Regions from separate parts of the Streptomyces sp. NPDC001880 genome, predicted to be linked through region 1. Evidence: riboswitches for the same ligand, from Rfam matches in the RefSeq annotation. Region 1 holds a riboswitch; each other region holds the start of a gene.

Region 1 (5,137 bases):
CAGGCCGATGGTGTGCGGGAAGGCGTCGCGGAAGAACCCGCTGATGCGCAGGGTGACGTCGATGCGCGGGCGGCCGAGTTCGGCCGGCGGGATCGCCTCCAGGCCGGTGACGCGGCGCGAGGCGTCGTCCCACACCGGGCGGACGCCGAGCAGGGCGAAGGCTTCGGCGACGTCGTCACCGGCGGTCCGCATCGCGCTGGTGCCCCACAGGGACAGGCCGACCGAGGTGGGCCAGTCGCCGTTGTCGGTGCGGTAGCGCTCCAGGAGCGAGTCGGCCAGGGCCTGGCCGGTCTCCCAGGCCAGGCGTGAGGGTACGGCCTTGGGGTCGACGGAGTAGAAGTTGCGGCCGGTCGGCAGGACGTTGACCAGGCCGCGGAGCGGGGAACCGGAGGGTCCGGCGGGGACGAATCCGCCGTCCAGCGCGTGCAGGGTGTGGTCGAGTTCGCCGGTCGTGGCGGCCAGCCGCGGCACCACCTCGCGGGCCGCGAAGCCGAGGACGTCGGCGACCGCCCGCGGGTGCCCGGCGGCCACCTCGACGACGGCGTCCGGGGACCAGTCCGCGTCCTCCATCGCCTGGACCAGGGCGCGGGCCCGCTCCTCGGCCTCGTCGGCGGTGACGCGGGTCGCGGCGGACTCGTCGAGTCCCAACGCCTCGCGCAGACCCGGCAGGGAGGCCGTACCGCCCCAGATCTGGCGGGCGCGCAGGATCGCGAGGACGAGGTTGACCCGGTCGGCGCCGGCCGGGGCACCGCCCAGGACATGCAGGCCGTCGCGGATCTGGGCGTCCTTGATCTCACAGAGCCAGCCGTCGAGATGCATGATGAACTCGTCGAAGCCCTCGTCCTGCGGGCGCTCTTCGAGTCCCAGGTCGTGGTCGAGCCTGGCGGCCTGGATCAGGGTCCAGATCTGTGCGCGGATCGCCGGGAGCTTCGCCGGGTCCATCGCCGCGATCTGGGCGTGCTCGTCCAGGAGTTGCTCGAGCCGGGCGATGTCCCCGTAGCTGTCGGCGCGCGCCATCGGTGGTACGAGGTGGTCGACGAGGGTGGCGTGCACGCGGCGCTTGGCCTGCGTGCCCTCGCCCGGGTCGTTGACCAGGAACGGGTAGATCAGCGGAAGGTCGCCGAGAGCGGCGTCGGGGCCGCAGGCGGCGGAGAGACCGGCGTTCTTGCCGGGCAGCCACTCCAGGTTGCCGTGCTTGCCGAGGTGGATCACCGCGTCGGCGCCGAAGCCGTTGTCGTCGGCGCGGGCGGCGATCCAGCGGTAGGCGGCCAGGTAGTGGTGCGAGGGCGGCAGATCGGGGTCGTGGTAGATCGCGATCGGGTTCTCGCCGAAGCCGCGCGGCGGCTGGATGAGGATGAGCAGATTGCCGTGGCGCAGGGCGGCGAGCACGATGTCGCCGTCCGGGTTGCCCGACCGGTCCACGAACATCTCGCCCGGGGCGGGGCCCCAGTGCTGCTCGACGGCTTCGCGGAGCTCGGCCGGGAGGGTCGCGTACCAGCGCCGGTAGTCGGCGGCCGGGATGCGGACCGGGTTGCGGGCCAGCTGCTCCTCGGTGAGCCACTCCTGGTCGTGGCCGCCCGCCTCGATCAGCGCGCGGATCAGCTCGTCGCCGTCGCCCGACACGAGGCCGGGGACCTCCTGCGTACCGAAGTCGTATCCCTCGGCGCGCAGTCGGCGCAGCAGGGCGACGGCGCTGGCCGGGGTGTCCAGCCCGACGGCGTTGCCGATCCGGGAGTGCTTGGTCGGGTACGCGGACAGGACGAGCGCGATCCGCTTCTCGGCGGCCGGGATGTGGCGCAGCCGGGCGTGGCGGACGGCGATCCCGGCGACGCGGGCGGCGCGCTCGGTGTCGGCGACGTACGCGGGCAGGCCGTCCTCGTCGATCTCCTTGAACGAGAACGGCACGGTGATCAGGCGGCCGTCGAACTCGGGGACCGCGATCTGGCTGGCAGCGTCGAGCGGGGAGACTCCTTCGTCGTTGCCTTCCCAGTCGGTGCGTGAACCGGTGAGGCAGAGGGCCTGGAGGATGGGTACGTCGAGGCCGCTGAGGACGCCCGCGTCCCAGGACTCGTCGTCGCCGCCGGCCGAGGCCTCGGCGGGCCGGGTGCCGCCCGCGGCGAGGACGGTGGTCACGATCGCGTCGGCGGCGCGCAGCGCTTCGATGAGTTCGGGTTCGGGGGTGCGCAGTGAGGCGACGTACAGCGGCAGCGCGCGGGCTCCCGCGTCCTCGACGGCACGGCAGAGCGCCTCGATGAACGCGGTGTTGCCGCTCATGTGGTGGGCGCGGTAGTAGAGCACGGCGACGACCGGGCCGTCGGTGCGCCGGGGGGTGCGCTCCAGCGGGCCCCAGGAGGGTGCCGGGGCGGGCGGTGCGAAGCCGTGGCCGGTGAGCAGCACGGTGTCGGAGAGGAAGCGGGCGAGCTGGTCCAGGTTGGCGGGCCCGCCGTGGGCCAGATAGGCGTGGGCCTCGGCTGCGATGCCGATGGGCACCGTCGAGGCGGCCATCAGCTGGGCGTCGGGGGCCTGTTCGCCGGTGAGGACGACGACGGGGCGTCCGGTGGCGAGCACTTGGTCGAGTCCGTCCTGCCAGGCGCGCACACCGCCGAGGAGCCGTACGACGACCAGGTCGACGCCGTCGAGGAGTTCGGGCAGGTCCTGGAGCGGGAGGCGGGAGGGGTTGGCGTAGCGGTAGGAGACCGGGCCGTCCGAGGCGCGGGCACTGAGCAGGTCGGTGTCGGACGTCGACAGGAGCAGGATCATGCGGCGTCGGGCCTTCCTCGGGGTGTCCACGCCCCGGGCGGTGTCGGAATGAAGCTCCCCTGCTCGAACGGGTTCGAGCGTTCGGGGAAAGGAGTTCCTGACTTGCCAGGCCGTGGCCGGGCTCACAGTGGCGGGACCGTGCCGGAATCGCACCGGACTTCCTCCCCTGTCGCCGTCTGTGGCGACGACGTGCCGGATGGCTCGTCACTAGGCATAGTAAGGGCCGGTCAACTGGTGGAGGACATACGGATACGGTCGGATGGTCGGTATGCTCGCCGCCATGCCCCGACCTGCCACTTCGCCTTCACCGCCGGGAGACCCGTCTGCCCGGGACCGCGGTGACGCCTGCCCCGGCACGCTGCGGCTGCACCGGGCGGACGACGGAGCGCTGGCCCGTGTCCGGGTTCCCGGTGGTCTGCTGACGGCGGTACAGGCGGACGCCCTGGGGGCGCTGGCGGAGAGTCTGGGCGATGGTGAATTGCATCTCACTTCGCGCGGCAACGTCCAGTTGCGCGGGCTGGGCCCGGACTGCGGAGCCGAACTGGCCGACCGGCTGGGCGAGACGGGGCTGTTGCCCTCCGCACGCCACGAGCGGATACGCAACATCGTGGCATCGCCGCTCTCGGGGCTCGACGGCCTGGGCGCACGGGACGTCGGCCCCTGGCTGTCCGAGCTGGACACGCTGCTGTGCGCGGGCGACGGGACGGCGGGTCTGTCGGGCAGGTTCTTGTTCGTGCTCGACGACGGCCGTGGCGATGTGGACGCGCTGGGCGGCGATGTGACGCTGCTGGCGCAGGGCGACGGAACGGCGTTGCTGCGGATCGGCACGGCCCGGACCACCGTACGGATACCGGGCGCACGGGGGCCGCGGGCCGCCCTCCTGGCGGCCGAGACCTTCCTGGAGCAGGCATCGGGCACTGGTGCCTGGCGTGTGCCGGATCTGCCCGGCGGCGCCGGATCCCTCTTCGACGAGGTCGTACGAAGGTTGCGGGAAGCGGGGCCCTGCACCGTGTCCACCGAGGACCGTGCCTGTCCGCGGAGCTCGGACGGCCCCGCGCCCGGCGTCGTGACCGGCCCGCAGGACGGGGCCGCGCTGTCGGTCGGCATCCCCCTGGGACGTATCGCCCCGGCACAGTGGCGGTCGCTGACGGAGACGGCCCGGCACCGCGGCAGCGGTGAGTTGCGGCTGACACCGTGGCGCGGGGTCGTCGTACCGGGGGTGGAGCGGCGGCAGGCCGCTCGGTTGCTGGACGGACTGGGGGCCACCGGTCTCGTCGTCGGCCCCGACTCCCCCTGGACCGGGGTCGGTGCCTGTATCGGCCGGCCCGGCTGTGCGAAGTCGCTGGCCGATGTGCGGGCCCAGGCGGCGGCCGCGGCGGGGGGCGCGGGGCTGCTGCCGGTGTACTGGTCCGGGTGCGAACGCCGCTGCGGACACCCCCGCGGCGAGTGGGTCGATGTCGTCGCCACCCCGGACGGGCACCGGATCTCCCTCGTGCTGGGCGAGGAGCGGGGCGCCCCCGTGAACGTCCCCGGCAGTCCCGACGGGCTCGCCGCCGCGGTGGCCGCGGCCCGCCGCACGCGCGGCTGACACCCCGTACTCCCACTCCCTGTACCCGACGTTGCACGCCCGAGGAAGAGAGCGCACTGTGCACCAGTACGAGAAGGACGGACCGGCGATCTATCGCCAGTCCTTCGCCACGATCCGCGCAGAGGCGGATCTCGCAGGCCTGCCCGCCGATGTGAGCCGGGTCGCGGTCCGCATGATCCACGCCTGCGGGATGGTCGACCTCGTCCGTGATCTCTCTTTCACCCCGGACGCCGTCGCCCGCGCCCGCGCCGCTCTGCGGGCCGGCGCGCCCATCCTGTGCGATGTGGCCATGGTCGCCAGCGGTGTCACCCGCAAGCGACTGCCCGCGGACAACGAGGTGGTGTGCACCTTGTCCGACCCGGCGGTGCCCGGGCTCGCGAAGGAGTTGGGCACCACTCGCAGCGCGGCCGCCCTGGAGCTGTGGCGCGACCGGCTGGAAGGCGCGGTCGTCGCCGTCGGGAACGCACCGACCGCACTGTTCCGGCTGCTGGAGATGATCGAGGAGGGCGCGCCGCGCCCCGCCGCGGTCATCGGCGTGCCGGTCGGCTTCATCGGTGCCGCCGAGTCCAAGGAAGCTCTGGCCGCGCACCCCTCCGGGCTGGAGCATCTGATCGTCCGGGGCCGTCGCGGCGGCAGCGCCATAGCGGCCGCCGCCCTCAACGCGATCGCCAGCGAGGAGGAGTAGACGTGAGCGAGCAGCAGAGGGGCCGGCTGTACGGGGTCGGGCTCGGACCCGGCGATCCGGCTCTGATGACCGTACGCGCGGTGGAGATCATCGCCGAGGCCGAT
Region 2 (5,137 bases), on a different contig from region 1:
CCGGCGGATCGGGGCCGGGCAGGGCGCGGCGTCCGGTGCGGTGCGTCGCAGGGCGGAGGGACGTCCGCGTCCTGGATGTATGCGGATGTTCCGACAACGCGTCGAGGTGCCGCAGCCGTCGTCGCGCGCTCGCCGGGGATCACGCGACCGCCTTTGGACCGACCGGCAATTGGGAGGGTGGAGGAAGGAGCCGGGCCAGGTGCGTGCGGCTGCGAGGCGGGTGGGGGTCTCCCCTGCTCGAACGCGGTCGAGAGCTCGGGGAGGGAGCGTTGTCGATCGACGACGACGCGGCGGATGCGCGTGCCCGGCCCCGCGACGCCGCCCTCCCGTCGCCGGTCGGTCTTAGCCCGTCCGGTGGGCCGGGTCGGGTCGGCCCGGCTGTCCGTACCCCTTGAGCGCCTCCCGCACATCGCTGAGCTGCTCCGGCGAGAGCAGGCTCGGAGTGAGTCCGGGGACGGATCTCGCGGCGAGCCAGAGCCGGCAGAGCCATTCCAGCTGGGCGGTCCGGTCGTACGCCTGGTCCAGGGTGGCTCCGTGGGTGACGGTTCCATGGTTCTGGAGGAGGCAGCCCGTACGGTCGCGCAGGGCGGTGAGCATGTTCTCGGCCAGTTCCGCGGTGCCGTAGCGCGCGTAGGCCGCGACGCGGACGGGGCCGCCCAGCATGGCGGCGGCGTAGTGCACCGACGGGACCTCGGGCACCAGCGTGGAGACGGCCGTGGCGTGCACCGCGTGGGTGTGCACGACGGCGGCCGCGTCGGTGTTCCGGTAGACGGCGAGGTGGAGCGGCAGTTCGCTGGTCGGGGCCAGTGAGCCGAGTACGCGGTTGCCCTCCCGATCGACGCCGACGGCATCCCGGGGGCCCAGCCGGTCGTACGGCACTCCGCTCGGTGTGACCAGGATGGTGTCACCGACCCGCGCCGACACGTTTCCCGAGGTCCCGACGACGAGACCCTCGACCGCCGTCCTGCGGGCGGTGGCGACGACATCGTCCCAGGCGCGTTCGATCGCGTTCCGCTGCTGATCGCTCATGCGCCGATCCTGTCAGCCCCGGAGGCGAACGGGTATGCGATCGACCACAGCCGCACCCCGCCGGAAGGCCGGACCGCACCTCCCCCGGACACAAGCAAAATGATTCCAAACCAGTTTGGAACACCCCAGCGCCCCGCCCAGTTCATCTTCTGTTCACCCAGGTCGCCTACGGTCCACATGCCAATGACGTCGAACGATTGCCTGGGTAAATGGAACACATCACGCTGCTACTCGCGATTGTGATCGTGACAGCTCTAGTGTTCGATTTCACGAACGGTTTCCACGACACCGCGAACGCGATGGCGACAACCATCTCGACCGGTGCACTCAAACCGAAGACAGCGGTGGCCATGTCCGCCGTTCTCAATCTCGTCGGCGCGTTCCTGTCGGTGGAGGTCGCCAAGACGATCTCCGGCGGGATCATCAACGAGGACGGGCTGCGAACAGAAGTCATCTTCGCGGCACTCGTCGGCGCCATTCTGTGGAATCTGCTGACCTGGCTGGTCGGACTGCCGTCCAGCTCCTCGCACGCCCTGTTCGGCGGCCTGATCGGCGCGGCCGTGATGTCCTCGGGCTGGTCGTCCGTCAACGGCGGCACCGTCGTCACCAAGGTACTGATCCCCGCGGTCGCCGCCCCCATCGTCGCCGGTCTGGCCGCGCTGCTGGCCACCAGGCTGACGTACCGGATCGGCGGAAAGGTCCGCAACGACGCCCAGGAGAAGGCCACCGCCAAGGGTTACCGGGCCGGCCAGATCGCCTCGGCCGGGCTGGTCTCCCTCGCCCACGGCACCAACGACGCGCAGAAGACCATGGGCATCATCACCCTGGCCCTGGTCACCGGCGGCGTCCTGAACCCGGGTTCCAACCCGCCGGTCTGGGTCATCGTCTCCGCCGGTCTGGCCATCGCGCTCGGCACCTACCTGGGCGGCTGGCGCATCATCCGCACCATGGGCAGCGGCCTCACCGACCTCAAGCCGCCGCAGGGCTTCGCCGCCCAGACCAGTGCGGCCACCGTGATCCTGGCCTCCTCGCACCTCGGCTTCTCCCTCTCCACCACCCAGTCCTGCTCCGGCGCCGTGATGGGCGCGGGCCTCGGCCGCCAGGGCGGTGTGGTCCGCTGGTCCACCGCCACCCGGATGTTCGTCGCCTGGGGTCTGACCCTGCCGGCCGCCGGTCTGGTCGGTGCGGGCGCGGAGCTCCTCACCAAGCAGGGCACCTGGGGTGTCGTGGTGGTCGCGGCGCTGCTGGTCGTGGGCTCCGGTGCCATCTGGCTGGTGTCGCGCCGCAAGCCGGTCGGCCACGACGACGTCGCACCGACGGACGTCGACGACGAGCCCGCGGGCGTCGTCACCACGGCCATCGCCGCCGTCAGCCCGCCGCCCACCACGGCCCAGGCAACGGCCCAGGACCTCATGACCACCATTCCGGCCCCGGCCGGAACCAGCCAGGACCCGGCACGACCCGCCGCCGTCTGACCCGGCCGTCTAAGGATTCAGCATGAACATCGACTGGGCAGCCCTCGGCTCCGTATTCGGCGTCTCCCTCGTTGTGACCGTCGCGCTGGTGGGCCTCTTCACCCTGGGCATCGTCGGCCTCTCCAAGCAACCGGAACCCGCGGCGCAGGGCGGCTCCGGCGGCTCGGTGCTGCTGGCCCGCGCCGGCGGGTACGTCTGCTTCGGGCTGTGCGCGGCGGCCGTCGCGTACGGCATCTATCTGATCGTCGCCTGAAGCACCCCGCGCACGCTCCCGTCGGGCCGGACACCAGCGGTGTCCGGCCCGATGTGGGTATCAGCACACCGCGCCGCCGCAGGTCAACGGCAGGTTGACGGGCGTTCGCGGAGCGTGGTGGACTGCCGGAGCCAATCACGGCGACAGCAGAGGAAGCCGGTGCGAATCCGGCGCGGTCCCGCCACTGTCACCGGGGAGCGGTCCCCCACACCGGACGTCACGGCACGCGCGAGCGGGCTGGAAGGCCGGGGGAACCGCCGATCCGGGAGCCAGGAGACTCTCGTCGCCGGTCACGTCGAACCAGGGCGCGGACCCTGAGTGAGGACATATCGCCATGCCCGGCTGCCGTGCGTCCGCTGTTCCGGCGCTCTCGACGAGAGCCTCCTGTACGAAGGTCCGCCGAGGCGCGACGGCCGGCTGAGCCGTGCGAGCCGACCGCATCTTCGCGTACGGCGCCACGGCCGGTCTGATCGGCGATCTGCTGCTCGGTGATCCCCGCCGGGGACACCCGGTCGCCGCCTTCGGGCGGGCCGCGGCGGGCGTCGAGCGCCTGCTGTGGCGCGACCACCGCGGGTGGGGCGCGCTGCACACCCTCGTCTGCGCCGGAGGCGCCGCGGGTGGTGCCGCGCTGCTCAGCCGTGCCGTACGCCGCAGCCCCGCCGCCTCCGTGGCGCTGACCGCGGCCGCCACCTGGTCCGTCGTCGGCGGCACCTCCCTGGGCCGTGAGGCACGGGCCATCGGCGACGCCCTGAGGGCCGGTGACATCGACCTGGCCCGCGAGCGGCTGCCGCATCTGTGCGGGCGCGACCCGCAGTCCCTGGACGGGCCGCAGATCGCCCGCGCCGTGGTCGAGTCCGTGGCGGAGAACACCTCGGACGCCGTGGTCGGCGCCCTGGTGTGGGGCGCGCTGGCCGGGGTCCCCGGGCTGGCCGGCTTCCGGGCCGCCAACACCCTCGACGCCATGGTCGGGCGCAAGTCGGCCCGCCACCGGCGCTACGGCTGGGCCTCGGCCCGCCTCGACGACCTCGCGGGCTGGCCCGGCGCCCGGCTCACGGCCCTGCTCGCCGTGGCCGCCGGGGGGCGGCCACGTGGAGCGGTCCGCGCCTGGCGGGCCGATGCCGCCAAGCACCCGAGCCCCAACGCGGGCCCGGTGGAGGCCTCGTTCGCGGGCGCGCTCGGCGTCCGGCTCGGCGGCACCCTCGCGTACGGCGGCCTGGTCGAGCACCGCCCCGTGCTCAACGGGGAGACGGGACGGGCGGTGGAGACCGAGGACATCGAGCGTGCGGTGCGGCTGTCGCGCCGGGTGGGCGCGCTGGCCCTCGGCGTGTGCGTGGCGGGACGGCTCGGCGCGGCCCTGGCCGCACGACGGATCACGGGGCGCCGCACCGCGGGGCCCCGCATCGCAGAACGGAGAAGCACATGAGCGGCGGGCTGCTGGTCGCCGGAACCACCTCCGACGCGGGCAAGAGCGTCGTCACGGCAGGCATCTGCCGCTGGCTCGTGCGCCGGGGCGTGAAGGTGGCGCCCTTCAAGGCGCAGAACATGTCGCTGAATTCGTTCGTCACCCGCGAGGGCGCCGAGATCGGGCGCGCCCAGGCCATGCAGGCCCAGGCCGCCCGCGTGGAGCCGACCGCGCTGATGAACCCGGTCCTGCTCAAGCCCGGCAGCGACCGCTCCAGCCAGGTCGTCCTGATGGGGAAGCCGGTCGGCGAGATGAGCGCCCGCGGCTACCACGGCGGCCGGCAACAGGCGCTGCTCTCCACGGTCGTGGACTGCCTGGAGCAGCTCCGGGGCACGTACGACGCGGTGATCTGCGAGGGGGCGGGCAGCCCGGCCGAGATCAATCTACGACGCACGGACATCGTGAACATGGGCATCGCACGGGCGGCGCGCTTTCCGGTGGTGGTCGTCGGCGACATCGACCGCGGTGGTGTCTTCGCCTCGTTCTTCGGTACGACGGCGCTGCTGGCCGCCGAGGACCAGTCGCTGATCGCCGGCTATCTCGTCAACAAGTTCCGCGGTGACGTGTCGTTGCTGGAGCCGGGCCTGGAGATGCTGCGGGACATCACCGGGCGGCCGACGTACGGCGTGCTGCCCTTCGCCCACGGCCTCGGCATCGACGAGGAGGACGGTCTGCGGGTCTCGTTGCGCGGCGCCGTGCGCGAATCGGTCGTCGCTCCGCCGCACGGCGAGGACGTGCTGCGCGTGGCGGTGTGCGCGGTGCCCCTGATGTCGAACTTCACCGATGTGGACGCACTGGCCGCCGAGCCCGGCGTCGTCGTCAGGTTCGTGGACCGCTCCGAGGAGCTCTCCGACGCGGACCTCGTCGTCGTGCCCGGCACCCGGGGCACCGTGAAGGCGCTGGCCTGGCTGCGTGAGC
Region 3 (5,137 bases), on a different contig from region 1:
CGCGGCCATGTCGATCAGGCCGCGCTGCGGGATCTCCCACGCCGTGCGGTACAGCGCCCGCACCTCCTCCGGGATCCAGGCGAAGCCCTGCACCGAGCCACTGGCCTCGCGCAGCGCCTCACGGGTGCGCGCGTCCCACACCCCCAGCTGCTTCAGCTCATCCACCAGATACGCGTTGACCTGGAGGAACTCACCGCTGAGCGTCTCACGCTTGAAGAGGTTGGAGACCTGCGGCTCGATGCACTCGTAGACCCCCGCGATCGAGGCGATCGTCGCCGTCGGCGCGATGGCGAGCAGCAGCGAGTTGCGCATCCCGCTCTTCGCGACGCGGGCGCGCAGCGCCTCCCACCGCTCCGGCCAGTTCAGCTCGGTGTCGTAGTGGTCGGGGTGCAGCACGCCGCGTGCCGCCCGCGTCCGCGACCAGGCGGGCAGCGGTCCGGACCGTTCGGCGAGCTCGCAGGACGACTCGTACGCGGCGAGCATGATCCGCTCGGAGATCTTCGTGGAGAGCGCGCGGGCCTCGGGGGAGTCGAAGGGCAGCCGCAGCTTGAAGAAGACGTCCTGGAGACCCATGGCGCCCAGGCCCACCGGGCGCCACTTGGCGTTGGAGCGGCCGGCCTGCTCGGTCGGGTAGAAGTTGATGTCGACGACCCGGTCCAGGAAGGTCACGGCGGTGCGGACGGTGGCGTCCAGCCGCTCCCAGTCGATGGAGCCGTCGGTGACGAACGCGCCGAGGTTGACCGAGCCCAGGTTGCAGACCGCCGTCTCGCCGTCGTCGGTGACTTCGAGGATCTCGGTGCACAGGTTCGACGAGTGGACGACGGTGCCCGGCTCGGCGGTCTGGTTCGCGGTCCGGTTGGAGGCGTCCTTGAACGTCATCCAGCCCTGGCCGGTCTGCGCGAGGGTGCGCATCATCCGGCCGTACAGCTCGCGGGCCGGGATCGACTTGCGGGCCAGCCCCTGGGCCTCGGCGGCCCGGTACGCGACGTCGAACTCGTCGCCCCACAGGTCGACGAGGCCGGGCACGTCGGCGGGCGAGAACAGTGACCAGTCGCCGTCCGCGTCGACCCGGCGCATGAACTCGTCCGGGATCCAGTGCGCCAGGTTGAGGTTGTGCGTACGCCGCTGGTCCTCACCCGTGTTGTCGCGCAGCTCCAGGAACTCCTCGATGTCCGCGTGCCAGGTCTCCAGGTAGACGGCGGCGGCGCCCTTGCGGCGGCCCCCCTGGTTGACCGCGGCGACGGAGGCGTCGAGCGTCTTCAGGAACGGCACGATGCCGTTGGAGTGCCCGTTTGTGCCGCGGATCAGCGAACCGCGGGAGCGGATGCGGGAGTACGGAAGACCGATGCCGCCCGCGTGCTTCGAGAGCCGGGCCACCTGGTGGTAGCGGTCGTAGATCGAGTCGAGCTCGTCCAGCGGGGAGTCCAGCAGGTAGCAGGAGGACATCTGCGGGTGCCGGGTACCGGAGTTGAAGAGCGTGGGGGAGGAGGGGAGGTAGTCGAGCCGGCTCATCAGGCCGTACAGCGCCGCCACTTCGTCCACGGCGCGTTGCGACTCGTCCTCGGCGAGCCCGGACGCGACCCGCAGCATGAAGTGCTGGGGCGTCTCGATGACCTGACGGGTGTGCGGGTGGCGCAGCAGGTAGCGGCTGTGCAGGGTCCGCAGCCCGAAGTAGCCGAAGCGGTCGTCCGCGCCGTCGGCGAGCGAACGCTCCACCAGCGCGTCGAGGGCGGCCGAGTGGTGGGCGACGAACGCGGCGGTGCGGTCCGCGATCAGGCCCTCGCGGTGCCCGACGGCGACCGAGGCGGAGAAGGAGACCGCGCCCTGGCCGGCCGCCTCGTCCGCGATGGTGAGGGTAAGGAGCCGGGCGGCGAGCCGGGAGTAGGCGGGGTCCTCGGAGATCAGACCCGCGGCGGCCTCGGTGGCCAGCGAACGCAGCTCCGCCTCGTCCGCCCGGGCACTGCGGCCGCGCAGCGCGGCCGCAGCGACCCGGCCGGGGTCGGTGTCGGGCAGATCGGCGGTGAGGCCGGTCAGGGTCCGCAGCAGCGCGGCCCCCGGTCCGTCCTGTGCGGCTGCCTCGGACTCGGCTGCTGCGGACGCGGCGGCTGAAGCCGGATCGGCTGGCGCGATGGTCACGTGGTGCTCTCCCTCGCTCGGCTCGGGGCCGGCGGGGAACGGGGCAGCCCTGCGGACGCGCACACCCGGGTCGGGGCAGCGCTCCGCACGGCGTCCACCGGCCCAACCGCGAGGCCCGGACGTCTGGGCATCCGGTTCGGTCGAGCCGGATGCGCTGCCGGCAGGTCATCGGACTGACTCCGGGGTGCACAAAAGTGCACTGGATACACCGTTGCGGGACAGTTCCGGATTCTCACCGGATTCCCCTGCGGCGACAGCGAGGACGAGCATACATGTGGGGGCTGCCCGAAGAGGCAGCCCCCACATGTTGTGTCGGGTCGACCGGGTCCGATCCGTGCGGACGGCCCGGACGCGGGTGGTCAGTGACTGCCCGGCGCCCCCGCGGTGGCCGGCGGGAGTTCCGCCCTGACGCCCGGGTCGCCCGCGTCGGCGGTGTAGTCGGCCGGGGAGGTCTCGTCGATCCCGGCGGGCGCCTTCACGGCGTTCAGGACGAAGGTGAGCACCACCGTCACCACCACGTTCAGCACGAACGCGGTGAGGCCGATGTAGCCGATCTCGCCGATGCCGGGGATCTGTGCGGACGAGCCGCCGAAGTGCTTCTGCGTCGGCGAGGCGACCCCGTACGCGGCCACCGTCCCGTACACCATGCCGACCGCCCAGCCCGCGAGCAGCGCCCAGCGGTGGAACCAGCGGGTGAACAGGCCGCCGACCAGGGCCGGCATCGTCTGGAGGATCCAGATGCCGCCGAGCAGCTGGAAGTTGATCGCGACCGTCTTGTCCATCGTGAGGACGAAGGCGAGCGCGCCGACCTTGACCAGCAGCGACACCAGCTTGGAGATCTTGGTCTCCTGCTCCGGGGTCGCGTCCGGCTTGAGGAAGTCCTTGTAGATGTTGCGGGTGAAGAGGTTCGCCGCGGCGATCGACATGATCGCGGCGGGTACCAGCGCGCCGATGCCGATGGCGGCGAACGCGACGCCCGCGAACCAGTCCGGGAACATGTTCTCGAACAGCTGCGGGATGGCCAGCTGTCCGTTGTCCACCTTGATCCCGGCCGCGATGGCCATGAAGCCGAGCAGCGCCAGAAGGCCCAGCATCAGCGAGTACAGCGGCAGGATCGTGGTGTTGCGCCGGATCACATCACGGCTGCGGCTGGAGAGCGTCGCCGTGATCGAGTGCGGATACATGAACAGCGCCAGCGCCGAGCCCAGCGCCAGGGTGGCGTACCCCCACTGGCCCGCCTCGCCCGGCGCGAGCGCGCCGCGCGGCTTGCCGGTGGCCGGGTTGGTCTGCGAGAACGCATCGCCCGCCTTGGCGAAGACGTCGTCGAAGCCGCCCAGCTTGATCGGGATGTAGATGATCGCCACCGCGATGACCAGGTAGATCAGCCCGTCCTTGACGAACGCGATCAGCGCGGGTGCCCGCAGCCCGGACGAGTAGGTGTACGCGGCGAGCACCGCGAACGCGAGCAGCAGCGGCAGGTCCTTGACGAACCAGTGGGTGTTCTCGCCGCCGCCGACGCCCATCACGTCCAGCACCGCCTGGATGCCGACGAGCTGGAGCGCGATGTACGGCATCGTGGCGAGGATGCCCGTGAGGGCGACCGCCAGCGACAGGCCCTTCGAGCCGAAGCGCCCGCGCACGAAGTCCGAGGTGGTGACGTATCCGTGCTTGTGCGAGACCGACCAGAGCCGCGGCAGGAAGGTGAAGATCAGCGGGTACACCAGGATGGTGTACGGCACGGCGAAGAAGCCCGCCGCGCCCGCCGCGTAGATCGCCGCCGGCACGGCGACGAAGGTGTAGGCGGTGTACAGGTCGCCGCCGAGCAGGAACCAGGTGACCCAGGTGCCGAACGACCTTCCGCCCAGGCCCCATTCGTCGAGGCTGGCCTCGTTCTCGGCCTTGCGCCAGCGCGCCGCCAGGAAGCCCATGACCGTGACGGCCACGAAGAAGAAGATGAAGACGCCGAGCGCGACGCCGTTCACACCGTCCTTCACGCCGACTCACCTCCCTTGCGGGCGCGTTGGTCACGCTGCCACAGCTTGTACGCGATCATCGTGAGCGCGGTGGAGATCAGTACCCAGAGCATCTGGTACCAGTAGAAGAACGGAATGCCGATGAAGGTGGGGTCCACCTTCGCGTACGAACTCACCCAGAGCATCGCCACGAACGGCGCGATGAGACAGAGGGCGATGACCACCCGCACCGGTGTGACGGTGGGCGGCTTTGCTTCTGGGTCTGCTGGCATGCGGCGACTCCGTCCCCTCGCTGATCACCCTGTGATGCGCAGGAAATCTAGGGGAGGCTTCCGGTCACCGTCACCCCCTGTCCGCGTTGCGGTCCGGCAACGGTCCCCTGAGCGGGTACTTGTGTTCGTTTTCCCGCCAGACGTACGGCAGTCGGTCCGTACCAAGGTGTGCGAAAGGCCCCCGCGCGGTGGTGCGTTACGCGGGGGCCGTGAGCGGTGGGACGGGCTCAGTCCATGGGCCGCTTCAGCCGCGCCACGAACTTGTACCGGTCGCCCCGGTAGACCGAGCGCACCCACTCCACCGGCTCGCCCTGCCCGTCGAGCGAGTGCCGGGAGAGCATCAGCATCGGCAGTCCCACGTCCGTACCGAGCAGGCCGGCCTCGCGCGGGGTGGCCAGCGAGGTCTCGATGGTCTCCTCGGCCTCGGCCAGCCGTACGTCGTACACCTCCGCCAGTGCGGTGTAGAGAGAGGTGTACTTCACCAGTGAGCGGCGCAGCGCGGGGAAGCGTTTGGCCGAGAGGTGCGTGGTCTCGATCGCCATCGGCTCGCCGCTGGCGAGCCGCAGCCGCTCGATCCGCAGCACCCGGCCGCCGGTGGTGATGTCGAGCAGTCCTGCGAGCGTGTCGTCGGCCGTCACATAGCCGATGTCCAGCAGCTGGGAGGTCGGTTCGAGGCCCTGGGCGCGCATGTCCTCGGTGTACGAGGTGAGTTGTAGGGCCTGCGAGACCTTCGGCTTGGCGACGAAGGTGCCCTTG
Region 4 (5,137 bases), on a different contig from region 1:
CCACCCCGGCGGGAATCTCTTCGGGGGCTGCCACGGTCCGCGCCAGCAGATCGGCCAGCAGCAGGAAGACCGCCCCGCCGAGCGCCGTCACCGGCAGCAGGCGGCGGTGGGACGCGCCGACGATCAGCCGGGCGGCGTGCGGAATCATCAGGCCGACGAAGCCGATCGCCCCGCTGTAGGCGACCAGCACACCGATGATCAGTGACACCAGTACGAAGACACCGCCCCGGAAACGGCCGGGGTCCAGGCCCAGGCTGCGGGCCCCTTCCTCCCCGGTCAGCAGCAGATCCAGCGGACGGGCCAGGCTGATCAGGAGTACGGACCCGACGCCCAATACCAAGGCGGGCAGCGCCAGTTGGTCCCAGCGGGCGCCACCCAGGCCGCCCAGGGTCCAGAACAGGATCGCCCGCACATGCTCGGCCCGGGAGGACAGCACCAGGATCAGGCTGGTGAACGCGGACAGCACGTACTGGATCGCCACCCCGGCCAGAATCAGCCGGCCCGTTGTCATGGTGCCGCCGCGCCGGGCCATCGCGTAGACGGCGACCAGCGCGGCCATGGACCCGGCGAACGCGGCAACGGGCAACGCCACGTCGGTGGCCACCCCCGCGCCGACCCCCAGCACGACGACCACGGCAGCGCCCGCCGACGCCCCGGACGAGGCGCCCAGCAGAAACGGATCGGCCAACGGGTTACGCACCAACGCCTGGAGCACCGCGCCCGACAGGGCCAGCCCGGCGCCGACAACGGCCCCGAGCAGCACCCTGGGCAGTCGCACCTCCCACACGATCGTCGGGAACGCGCCAGTGCGTTCACCGCCCAGGACCGTACTCAATACCTCGCCCGGCGGAATCCGTACCGGGCCGAGCGCCAGACCGGCCACCGCCGCCGCGAGCAGCAGCACCGTGAGAACGCCGATCACGACGGGGGGCGAGCGGAGGACGGACTTCGGGCCGGGGCGGGCGGACCCCGCGCTCACGGCGTGCCGGGGTGCAGTTGCCCGGCCAGGTCCTGCACGGCGTCGGTCACCCGGACACCGAGCACCGCAGAGGACAGCGGGAGCACCGCGAACTTCTTGTTCTTGATCGCCGGCACGTCCGCGAGTGCCGGATCGTTCAGCAGCCGCTTCTTCTTGGCCGCCACGGTAGTGCCTCCGTAGTCGTAGATCACGACGACCTCGGGCTTGCGCTCGATGACCTGCTCCCAGGACACGTCGCCGAAGGTGGCGTCGAGGTCCGCGAAGACGTTCCTGCCCCCGGCGAGCCGGACGATCTCGTTGCCTATGCCCTTACCGCCCGCAGTGAACGCGGAGCTGTCGCCGGAGTCGTACACGAACACCGAGGGACGTGAGGAGCTCTTGAGCCCCGACTCGACCCTCGCGATCTTCTGTCGCTCCTCGGCGATCAGCTTCTTGCCGCGCTCCGGTACTCCGAAGGTCCTGGCGACTTCGGTGATCTCGGTGGCGAGCTGATCGATCCCGACCTTGCCCTTGGTGCAGTTCTCGATGTTCAGCCGGGTGTTGATGCCGTCCTTCTGGAGACCCGCCCGGTCCTGGCCCTTGGCCTCGTCGAAGGCGCTGCTGTACCCGCCGTAGACGAAGTCGGGGTTGGCACCGAGCAGCACCTCTTTGGAGGGGTACTCCTTCGCGAGCACCTTGGTCTTGTCGTACGCGGACCGGTACTCCGGCAGGATGTTGTCGTCCAGGTAGGCGGTCCCGGCCAGCCGGTCCTGGAGCCCGAGGGCCAGCATGATCTCGGTGACGTGCTGGTTCATGGTGACGACCCGCTTCGGCGGGGCGTCGAAGGTCGTCTTCGTACCGCAATTGGTTACGGTGTAGGGGAAACCGTCGGCGGCCGGTGCGGCCTCTGCCTTGCTCTCGCCGCCGGTGCCGCAACCGGTGAGCGACAGCAGAAGCAGGGGTATGAGCGCGAGGGGTACAGGGCGTATCGGGGGCATGGCCGAGCCTTTCCGGGGGATGTCCTCGTCCCCTGGGTCGTACGAGAAGGCGGCGCGGTCAGTATCTGGCTTCCGGGCTGTTGCAGCCTGGTCACAGTGGCGGGACCGTACCGGATTCACACCGGTTTCCTGACGCGCGTCGCCTGAGTTTTCGGAGCTCATTCTGTCAGACCGCGTATTCCGCAGGTCATGCCCTTGCGCCGTCGGCCTTGGGCCGCCCCGGACGCCGATGTCCCCGGCGACGACCGGCACTGCGGAGAGGCTCCGCTCGGACCAGCAGGCTCGCCCGCCCCTGCGGGTCTCCACCCTTGCCAACTGGACGTGGGACAGACGCGGCTCGCCACGGAAATTTCACCGAGGCTTCCCCAGCGGTGTTCCCGCGACCGAAGTGGAGCTGGTGTTCTACGCGGCACGGCCCCTTCGGGTGCGAGTCATGGATGGCATCCTCCCGCAGTCCAGGATTGGCCGGACAGAACCTGGACGTCCGTGATCGCAAGCTGGGGCGAATCCGCCCCGTCATCAGCCCTGCGGGTGTCGGTCAGCTTTCGACTTCGGTCTTGTTGCCGCCCCAGAGGGTGTGGAAGACGCCGTCGCGGTCGATGCGGTGGTAGGTGTGTGCGCCGAAGTAGTCGCGCTGGCCTTGAGTGAGGGCGGCGGGGAGGCGCGCGGCGCGCAGGGAGTCGTAGTAGGCGAGGGTGGCGGCGAAGGCGGGGGTGGGGACGCCCTGGGTAGCGGCGGTGGCGATCACGGTGCGCCAGTCGTTCTGTGCGGCGGCGATTTCCGCGGCGAAGCTCTTGTCGGAGAGGAGGCTTGCCATCTGAGGCTGGGCTTCGTAGGCGCTGGTGATCCTGTCGAGGAACGCGGCCCGGATGATGCATCCGCCGCGCCAGATCGCGGCGACCTTCCCGAGGTTGATGTCCCAATCGTATTGCTCGCTGCCGGCCGCGATCTCGTGGAAGCCCTGGGTATAGGCGACGATCTTCGAGGCGTACAGTGCCTGCTCGACCTGATCGGCGAATGCCGCCGCCTTGTCCTCACCGAGCTTGCGGGCGGTCGGTCCGGCGAGGTGGCGTGAGGCATCACGGAGGGCGGCGTGGCCGGAGACGGAGCGGGCGAAGACGGCCTCGGCGATGCCGGAGACAGGAACACCCAGGTCGAGGGCGACCTGCACGGTCCAACGGCCGGTGCCCTTCTGCTCCGCCTGGTCGAGCACAACATCCACGAAGGGCCTACCGGTCGCCGCATCGACATGTGAGAGCACTTCTGCTGTGATCTCGATGAGGTACGAGTCCAGGCGCCCGGTGTTCCAGACGCGGAAGATGTCCGCGATCTGCGCGGGGGAGTATCCGGCGACGTCGCGAAGCAACTGGTAGGCCTCGCCGATGAGCTGCATGTCCGCGTACTCGATGCCGTTATGCGTCATTTTTACAAAGTGTCCGGCGCCGTCAGGGCCGATATACGTGACACACGGGGCGCCGTCCTTGGCCTTCGCGGAGATCTTTTCCAGCATCGGTCCAAGCGAGTCATAAGATTCTCTGCTGCCGCCTGGCATGATGCTCGGTCCGTTGAGTGCGCCTTCTTCGCCGCCGGAGATGCCGGTGCCCACGAAGTGGACGCCCTGCTCGCGCAACTCGCGCTCTCGGCGGCGCGTGTCTGCGAAATGCGCGTTGCCTCCGTCGATGATGACATCGCCCTTTTCGAGGAGCGGGGCGAACTCCTGGATCACGGCGTCGGTGGGATCGCCCGCCTTCACCATGATGACGAGCCTGCGCGGACGCTCCAGCGCCGCGACGAACTCCTGCGGCGTGTGCGCGGCGACGAAGGAGCCCTCGTCGCCGAACTCCTTCACCAGTGCGTCGGTCCTGGCGGTCGTCCGGTTGTGCACCGCGACCGTGTATCCGTTGCGGGCGAAGTTGCGCGCGAGGTTCCGGCCCATCACCGCGAGCCCTGTGACGCCGATCTGTGCAGTGCCGATCATGTGTGTGCCCTGCAATCTGTCTCGGGGATGCCCGGCAGTCCGGGGGAATGCCGGGATCTTCTGCAATGCCGGGATCTTCAGTATGGATACGGGGTGGGGGAACGGCCTGTTCGGCATCGCCCGGACGGGTTTCCTGTGTACATTAGGCAGCTGCCTAGGGATTCTAGGTATTGCGACGGAGGTGGCGGATGGTTCGCGCGGGTCTCACGACCGAACGCGTGGTGGAGGCGGCGGCCGATCTGGCCGACTCCATCGGCTTCGACAAGGTCACGATCTCCGCACTGGCCCGCGGCTTCGGGGTCAGGGACGCCAGCCTCTATTCGCACGTCAGGAATCTGCACGACCTGCGGACCCGGGTCGCGCTGCTGGCCGCCGGGGAGTTCATCGACCGGATCGCCGCCGCCGTGGCGGGCCGGGCCGGAAAGGATGCCCTGGTCGCGTTCGCCGACGCCTACCGGGCCTTCGCTCTGGAGCGGCCCGGACGGTACGAAGCGACGCAGATGCGGGTCGACCCCGAAGTCGTCGCCCGGTCGTCCGCGTACCACCGCACCATCGAGACCACGGGCGCGATGCTGCGGGCCTACGGCCTGTCCGAGCCCGATCTCACGGACGCGGTGCGGCTGTTGCGCAGCACCTTCCACGGCTACTGCGCCCTGGAGGCGAGCGGCGGCTTCGGCGCGCCGCGCGACGTACAGACGTCCTGGGAGCGGTCCGTCGAGGCCCTGCACTTCCTGCTGGAGCACTGGCCGTCCGCGACGGGCGAGAGGGAGACCGGTCATGGCTGACCGTACGGTGCCGGAGCGCACCGGACATCTGAAGGTGCCCGGGGCAACGCTGTACTACGAGGTGCGCGGCGCAGGTCCGCTGCTGCTGTGATGCCCGGCGGGAGTGCCGACGCGGGGCTCCACGACCGGATGGCGGAGCGGCTGGCCGACAGCTGGACCGTCGCGGCCTTCGACCCGCGCGGCTACTCGCGCAGCGAGGCTTTCCGGCGAATGCGGGCCAACCTTCCGGTGTTCCTGGAGCATGTGTTGTGCTCGTTCAGTGGTTGTGCACCGGGCCGGGCGGCGCTGCGTCGTGGTGCGGGGCGGTTGGTCATCGGCGTCGGGCGGGACTCCCGCACCCTGCTCACGGCGCTTCCGGGTGTCCGGCTGGCGGACGAAGTGGGCGGCAGGCTTGTGGAGTTCCCTGGTGGTCACACCG

The links. A riboswitch is a leader RNA that binds a small molecule or an ion and turns the genes downstream of it on or off. The one in region 1 is predicted to bind cobalamin.
Region 2: another riboswitch for cobalamin. It lies ahead of ACWCQ6_RS00275 (cobalamin biosynthesis protein); the one in region 1 lies ahead of cobN (cobaltochelatase subunit CobN).
Region 3: another riboswitch for cobalamin. It lies ahead of ACWCQ6_RS13500 (ribonucleoside-diphosphate reductase subunit alpha); the one in region 1 lies ahead of cobN (cobaltochelatase subunit CobN).
Region 4: another riboswitch for cobalamin. It lies ahead of ACWCQ6_RS27920 (ABC transporter substrate-binding protein); the one in region 1 lies ahead of cobN (cobaltochelatase subunit CobN).

What each region holds. Positions count from the first base shown of each region.
Region 1 covers NZ_JBSFET010000097.1:14,160-19,296, reverse strand. Annotated here, with positions in the region: gene cobN (cobaltochelatase subunit CobN) at 1-2,760, opposite strand, end outside; cobalamin riboswitch at 2,832-2,958, opposite strand; gene cobG (precorrin-3B synthase) at 3,029-4,348, shown strand; gene ACWCQ6_RS30840 (precorrin-8X methylmutase) at 4,407-5,033, shown strand; gene ACWCQ6_RS30835 (precorrin-2 C(20)-methyltransferase) at 5,036-5,137, shown strand, end outside.
Region 2 covers NZ_JBSFET010000001.1:47,077-52,213, forward strand. Annotated here, with positions in the region: gene ACWCQ6_RS00260 (class II aldolase/adducin family protein) at 343-1,029, opposite strand; gene ACWCQ6_RS00265 (anion permease) at 1,239-2,504, shown strand; gene ACWCQ6_RS00270 (hypothetical protein) at 2,527-2,757, shown strand; cobalamin riboswitch at 2,908-3,036, shown strand; gene ACWCQ6_RS00275 (cobalamin biosynthesis protein) at 3,182-4,180, shown strand; gene ACWCQ6_RS00280 (cobyric acid synthase) at 4,177-5,137, shown strand, end outside.
Region 3 covers NZ_JBSFET010000017.1:104,768-109,904, reverse strand. Annotated here, with positions in the region: gene ACWCQ6_RS13500 (ribonucleoside-diphosphate reductase subunit alpha) at 1-2,136, opposite strand, end outside; cobalamin riboswitch at 2,279-2,406, opposite strand; gene mctP (monocarboxylate uptake permease MctP) at 2,496-4,130, opposite strand; gene ACWCQ6_RS13490 (DUF3311 domain-containing protein) at 4,127-4,381, opposite strand; gene ACWCQ6_RS13485 (GntR family transcriptional regulator) at 4,609-5,137, opposite strand, start outside.
Region 4 covers NZ_JBSFET010000073.1:20,256-25,392, reverse strand. Annotated here, with positions in the region: gene ACWCQ6_RS27925 (FecCD family ABC transporter permease) at 1-979, opposite strand, end outside; gene ACWCQ6_RS27920 (ABC transporter substrate-binding protein) at 976-1,956, opposite strand; adenosylcobalamin (AdoCbl) riboswitch at 1,977-2,113, opposite strand; gene gndA (NADP-dependent phosphogluconate dehydrogenase) at 2,495-3,934, opposite strand; gene ACWCQ6_RS27910 (TetR/AcrR family transcriptional regulator) at 4,123-4,719, shown strand; gene ACWCQ6_RS27905 (hypothetical protein) at 4,810-5,137, shown strand, end outside.